Regions from separate parts of the Paenarthrobacter sp. TE3676 genome, predicted to be linked through region 2. Evidence: predicted binding sites of a transcription regulator. Region 2 holds the regulator's gene; the other holds the start of a gene.

Region 1 (3,403 bases), on a different contig from region 2:
GAGCGTCCGTGAACGGAGCCGGTTGCGGCCGCAGTTGCTTGAGCGTATGGGCTGGCGCTACATGTCGCTTTGGACGATCGAAGTGTTCACGGATCCGTCCTCCTGCGCTGACCGGATTGGTTCGTACCTGGGGCTTGAGAACCACATCGCCCAGTCCGCTTCTGCCCACCATGGCTTCCTGCATTCGGATGGTGAACAATTGAATCCGGGCAATGAAGACCAGAGGGTGGACCAGGGCTCCGCCGTCCATGCAGACGGCGAAACTCAGGCCGTTGCCCGTGAAGAACATGGCGTCGCCGCGACCAAAGGCTACGCGGAGAATGGGAAAGAAGCACCACTGATGGATCAGGAACCAGGCACAGAAGACCGCGCCGCGCAGGACTCCGGCGAGCCGGTCACCGATGCCACTGAAGAAGCTGCGGATGCCAAGGCCACGGCAGCTAAAACAGCCTCCAACGGAATTCTTCCTACGAAGGCTGCAGAGGATGATCCCCGGCGATGGGGCGACGAGTCCGGCTACGACCATGAGCAGTGGCTGAAGGAACAGAAGCCCCCGCATTGGGGCTGAGCTCCATCCGGCAGCAGACCCGCGCACTATGGGCTGACTAAAACAAAGAAGAGCTTGCCTTGCGTTGATGCGCCGGCAAGCTTTTCTGCTTGTTGGGGATCGGCCGCCACCACTACCAAGCCGTCGGTATCACTTGTCCCCAGCCATTCGCCGGGCTTGCCGCCTTGGGCTGATGTCCAGAGAACGGGCACCGGGCCCGCAAGAACCTGGCTTTGCCGGGCCTCGTCATAGGAGCCCGCCGCGGTAAGGACCACTGTAACCAGCTGGCCGGGGGAGAGAAGCTGGATGGATGAGGGATCAGCCATCCTGAGAGGGACCGCTGCCGAGCCCACGGGTGCGCCCGTCAGGAGTCCCGGGCCCAGCAGGCTGGCCTCCGTAGGTATCTGCCCTCTGCGGAGGGGGGAAGCAAGCTGACGGCCAACAAGGGTGCCGACACTATGCACCGATCCGGTAATCGCGAGATCGGACGGCACTCCAACGCTGGTGAAATCAGATTCTGTGAGGCTGCTACCTGTCGGCAGGTCGCGGGCTGCTACCACGATGCTCACGCGCTGCTCAGACGCAGGAGTAAGTTGCTGGACGGCGATGCCGGCAGCCACGCACAGCAGGAGCGCAACGGCCAAGCGGCGGTTGCGTGAAATCCATGATCCAAATCCGCCCCGCTGACCGACATGACCTCTTGGACGGCGGCTGAACCGTGAGGTGTCTCCGGCTCGGGAACGGGATGGTCGGGCAGGAGAGCGGTTCAGCGGCGGCCAGTCACCGGCGGCTGCTGCTGCTGAACGCTCGGCGCGGGCGATGAGGGCTCTGCGGGAGGAAGATGACATCCCGCCACGTTAGCCAGTCGCACCGGGCCGCAAACAGCGGTCCGGTGCCTTATGTGGAAAACCTTTTAGCTGGCTGCGGCTGCAGTTGCGGGTGCTGCTGCAGGGGCCGCCGGAGCGGCGGGTGAAGCTGGTGCGGCCGAAACCGTGCTGCCCTTGGCGTCGCGGGAATCAGTCCGGTAGAACCCGGAGCCCTTGAAAACGACGCCAACGCTGTTGAACTTCTTGCGAAGCGCGCCCTTGCATTCGGGGCACTCCGTCAAGGAGCTGTCAGAAAAGGACTGGACGATGTCAAAGGCATGGTCACAGTCTTTGCAGGCGTATGCGTATGTGGGCACTGAGTTCCTCCTTCAGGACAAAGTTCAGGTCCTGTGCAACACCGGCGGAGAATTTCCGCCTTAGCAGTCGCAGGGCCTGAGTGCTAATTCTATCATTGGTCCCTGTCTGGTGTACCAGCAGATGTGCCGGACCTCACTTGCCGGGACAGGGCTGTCAGCCGGGCTCCGGTCCGTCGTGAAGTTGGACGACACCAGACGGGGTCAGCACCTGACGCACCGGGCGATCAAATGCCTCGGCGGGAATCGAGCCTGAAGGCAACAAATCGTCGTCGTACACCACTGCGATGGTAGGCGGCCGCTGGCCGGCAGCATCGAGGCCTTGGAGAAGTCGGTCGTAGTAGCCACCGCCTTGGCCAATGCGGTTTCCGTCCCGATCCACGGCTGTGGCGGGCATGAAGATCCCGGCAGCTTTGGCAATCACGGTGCTTTCCAAGCGTTCACCCTCCGGTTCGTCTATGGGCGCATAGGCGGACCTGACAAAAGCCGTGGAAGGCGTCCAATACACCCAACTCAGCAACCGGCCAGGCTCGCAAACAGGCAGCAGCACTTGATGCCCGGCCTCGTGCAGGGACTCGATGAGGGGGATAGTGGGCGGCTCGAAGGCGACGCCAAGGTACACAGCAAAGGTGGCGGCGCCGCCGGGGGAGAGCTCCGCTGCCCAGGCTGTCCCATGCCGCGCAAGCGAATCGCCAGCAGTTGCTATGTGCTCCGGAGTGAGTGTCCGCCGGTGCAGCCGCCGACTGCTGCGGATGTCTTCCTTGGATGCCATGTGTGTCCAATCTGAGGTTCTCCCCGCCCGCTGAAGAGCAGGGGCTGTCCGCTACCAAGACGAAATGTGCGTCCCGCCGCGGCGAGGGGTTTAGCCGATGATGTGTTCCTTCCGTTACATTAGTCCGGTGACTCTAGAAAACAACGCTGTCCGTAAGGCCGTCATCCCCGCAGCGGGCCTTGGCACCCGGTTCCTTCCCGCCACCAAGGCGATGCCGAAGGAAATGCTGCCCGTGGTGGACAAGCCCGCCATCCAGTATGTGGTCGAAGAAGCAGTCAAGGTGGGCCTGCACGACGTCCTGATGATCACGGGGCGCAGCAAGCGCGCGCTGGAAGACCATTTTGACCGCGTGCCTGCGCTGGAAGCCACCTTGGCTGAAAAGGGCGACACCGCCAAGCTTGAGGCCATCCAATCCGCCACCAACCTCGGCGACATTCATTACGTCCGCCAGGGTGACCCGAACGGCCTGGGCCACGCAGTCCTTCGTGCAAAGCAGCATGTTGGCTACGAGCCCTTCGCCGTTCTGCTGGGCGATGACCTGATCGATGCCCGCGAGGACCTGCTAAGCGAAATGATCGCTGTCCAGCAGAAGACCGGCGGTTCCGTGGTTGCCCTTATTGAGGTGGAGCCGTCCAAGATCAGTGCTTATGGTTGCGCTGATGTTGAGGACAATGGCGAGGACGGCTACGTGCGCATCAAGCAGCTCGTCGAGAAGCCTTCTCCGGAAGAGGCCCCGTCCAACCTTGCCGTGATCGGGCGCTACGTCCTGCACCCGGCTGTGTTCGACGTCCTGGAGAAGACTGCACCCGGACGCGGTGGAGAGATCCAGCTGACAGACGCCCTCGAGGTTCTCGCTGCCGGCGAGGGCGAAGGCTATGGCGTCTACGGCGTTGTCTTCCGCGGC
Region 2 (3,403 bases):
CCTTCGCCAAATTAGCGGTATCGACGATGGACCGGACCTCAGGAATCCAGGCTCGCCGCGCCTGCTTGGCGGCCGCAGTGACCACCGACTGCCACTTCGCGTGGGCTTTGGCAGCCCTTTCGCCCTTCCAACGCACGATTGCGCGCTCAGACTGCCATGGAATGACAGCATCAATTCCTAGTTCCGTGGCGGTCTCGATGGCAAGTTCATCGCGGTCACCTTTAGCCAGGGCCTGAACCAGCACCAACCGGACCTCCGGCTGCTCCTCGAAAAGCACCTCAGACGCCTTCACGGTCAAACTGCTGGATCCGGCATCCACCACCGTGCCTATCAGCCGCGCACCTGAACCATCCGCTATATCAACGGGCTCGCCCGCGGCCAGGCGTTTGACCGTTACAGCATGCCGGGCCTCGGGACCCTCGAGCACGAATGTGGAACCGGGGATCACCTGGCCGAGGCTGCCCGCGGCTGTGAAGAAAACGGGGTTGCTCACCGCTACAGGTTACCGAGCTTGTCCCGCAGCTTCGCGAACATGCCCCCGCTTGCCACAAGCTTTCCTTCGGTGAATTGCTCATTGCGCAGCTTGGCGAGCTGCTGCAAGAGTTCTTCCTGGGCTGGGTCGAGCTTGCTTGGCGTCTCTACGTGCAGGTGAACCTTGAGGTCGCCTCGTCCGTAACCACGGAGGTGCGTGACGCCCAGGCCGCGGAGGGTAATGATTTCGCCCGACTGCGTGCCGGCCTTCACGTCGATATCCTGTGCGCCGTCGAAGGTGTCCAGCTGCAGCTCGGTGCCAAGTGCCGCCGCCGTCATGGGGACGCTCAGTGTGGCATGAAGGTCGTCGCCTTCGCGCATGAACATGGAATCGTTGTTGACCCGGATTTCTACATAGAGATCACCGGCAGGACCACCTGCGGGACCTGCTTCGCCCTGCCCGGACAACTGGATGCGCGTCCCGGTTGCGACGCCTGCCGGTACCTTGATGGTGAGGGAACGGCGGCTGCGGATTCGGCCCTGTCCATTGCACTCGTTGCAGGGGTCCTTGATGACCGTGCCGAAACCTTCGCAGGAACCACAAGGCGCGGTGGTCATGACCTGACCGAGAATGGATCGGACAGCCCGCTGTACCTGGCCGCTGCCACCGCAAATGTCGCAGCGTTCCGGGTGGGTGCCCGGGCGGCAGCAGCTGCCGTCACAGGTGGGGCAAACCACGGCAGTGTCCACTTCAAGCTTCTTGTTGACGCCGAACACGGCGTCCTTCAGGTCGATGCGGACGCTGATGAGTGCGTCCTGGCCGCGACGGACACGCGAGGCTGGTCCACCGTGGCCGCCACCGCCACCAAAGAAGGTGTCGAAGATGTCCTGGAACGCGAAACCCTGGCCGGAGTAGCCGCCACCGAAACCGTTGTCGGTGCCGTTCTCATTGCCGGTGGCATCGTAGACCCGGCGCTTCTGGGGGTCGGACAACACTTCGTAAGCGTGGGTCACGGCCTTGAACTGTTCCGCGACATCTTCACCGGGGTTTACGTCGGGGTGCAGTTTCCGCGCCAACTTGCGGTACGCCTTTTTGATCTCTTCCCCGGTGGCTTCCGGCGAGACTCCCAAAACGTCATAGTGGCTGCTCAAAGTCGGTATCTCTTCCTTGTTGTACTGCGGATGTTTCCTCGGACCGGTTTTCAGCCGCCGAGAATGCGGGAAAGGTAACGGGCCACGGCGCGTACGGCTGCCATGGTGGTGGGGTAGTCCATGCGTGTCGGACCAAGAATCCCCACCTTGGCCCCGGAGCCATAGCCGGTAGCCACGACGGACGCCTCAGCCAAGCCGTCGTACGGATTTTCGCGTCCAATGCTCACGGTGACGCCACGGGGATCATCCCCCATGTCTGACAACAACCGAAGCATGACAACTTGTTCCTCGAGTGCCTCCAACACGGGACCGATGCTCAATGGGAAATCCACATTGGAGCGGGCCAGGTTGGCCGTTCCTGCCATCAGGATGCGCTCTTCGCGGCTGGTGTCACTGAGTGATTGCAGCCCCTGAGCCAACGTCTGCGCCAGGCTGCGGAGCTCCGGCGGACACAGGGCGACTACCGATGGCAGCACCTGCGGCAAAAGAGCCATCTGGGTGGCTGCGATGCTGCCGAGGAAGCGGGACCGCAGGAGCATCAGCGCCTCGTTGCTCACGTCAGAGCCGGCGTCGATGACCTTCTGCCCAACGCTGCCCGTATCCGCAATGAGGACCACAAGCACCTGCTTTGGGGCCAACAGGACGAATTCCACGTGCCGGACCAGCGCGCGATTGGAATGGGGATACTGCACCACGGCCACCTGGTTGGTCAGCTGCGACAGAAGCCGTACTGTGCGCTCCAGGATGTCATCAACATCATCCGGGCCCTCAAGCAACGAGTGGATGGCCCTGCGCTCGGCGGCCGAAAGCGGTTTGACCTGGGAAATTCGGTCAACGAATAAGCGGTAACCCTTGTCCGTTGGGATTCGGCCTGCGCTAGTGTGGGGTGCCGCGATGAGGCCTTCCTCTTCCAAGACAGCCATGTCATTCCTGATGGTGGCACTGGAAACGCCAAGATGGTGCCGTTCCACGAGGGCCTTAGATCCAACAGGTTCCCTGGAATGCACGTAATCCTCAACGATGGCACGCAGCACCTCAAGCTTGCGCGGCTCACTCATTGCTCCACCTCCTGACGACTGCCTTGGTCCCTGCGACCGGTCAACGCGGGATCTCAATCGGACCACCACACTTAGCACTCAACATGCCCAAGTGCTAACAAGTCTAGTATGAGCCACCCCGTTGCTAGCATTGAAACCTCCCGCGACCGCCTTCGGCCCGCGCCATAAACCAGCACAAAAGGTAGGAATCCCTTGGCTTTCGACAATTGGGGCCCGCAGGATCTGTCCGCTCCTGGCAAAAAACAGCTGCCGGAAGTGGCCGTACAGCGGGGAATGGTCCTCGAAGACGTGCAGTCGGGCTGGGTGGGCGAAGTCACCCGTGTTGAGAAATCAGGCGGAATGCACGTCGTCTCCCTTGAAGACAGGCGCGGAAAGACCAAGTCGTTCCAGTTGGGATTCGGGTTCCTACTGGAAGGGCAGGCAATCCGGCTGATGCCTCCTGCTGCCCGCCCTGCCGCCTCTGCCGCCCCTTCCACCCGGACAGCGTCCGGATCCGTGAGGGTACAGGGCCAACGTGCCCAGGTGGCCAAGGCGAGCCGCGTCTGGGTGGAAGGAAAGCACGACGCCGAGCTCGTCGAGAAGGTCTGGGGCGACGATCTCCGCGTGGAAGGCATCGTCGTGGAGCCATTGCATGGCGTTGACGACCTGAAGTCGGCCATCGCTGCCTTCAACCCCGGGCCGGGTCGCCGCCTTGGCATCTTGGTGGACCACCTTGTCCCCGG

The links. Region 2 encodes HrcA, which represses chaperone genes, less so after heat shock. Its sites were predicted from a motif close to TTNGCACTCGNNNNNNNCGAGTGCNAA; they were not measured.
Region 1: ACZ881_RS10360 (FmdB family zinc ribbon protein) is a predicted target of HrcA. The motif match lies at 1,791-1,817, and genes of this name have one in related genera.

The regions. Positions count from the first base shown of each region.
Region 1 covers NZ_JBWBQU010000003.1:597,721-601,123, forward strand. Annotated here, with positions in the region: gene ACZ881_RS10350 (AAA family ATPase) at 1-568, shown strand, start outside; gene cpaB (Flp pilus assembly protein CpaB) at 595-1,395, opposite strand; gene ACZ881_RS10360 (FmdB family zinc ribbon protein) at 1,461-1,730, opposite strand; gene ACZ881_RS10365 (5-formyltetrahydrofolate cyclo-ligase) at 1,885-2,499, opposite strand; gene galU (UTP--glucose-1-phosphate uridylyltransferase GalU) at 2,597-3,403, shown strand, end outside.
Region 2 covers NZ_JBWBQU010000001.1:648,204-651,606, reverse strand. Annotated here, with positions in the region: gene ACZ881_RS03175 (16S rRNA (uracil(1498)-N(3))-methyltransferase) at 1-493, opposite strand, end outside; gene dnaJ (molecular chaperone DnaJ) at 496-1,623, opposite strand; gene hrcA (heat-inducible transcriptional repressor HrcA) at 1,674-2,681, opposite strand; gene ACZ881_RS03160 (DUF3097 domain-containing protein) at 2,874-3,403, shown strand, end outside.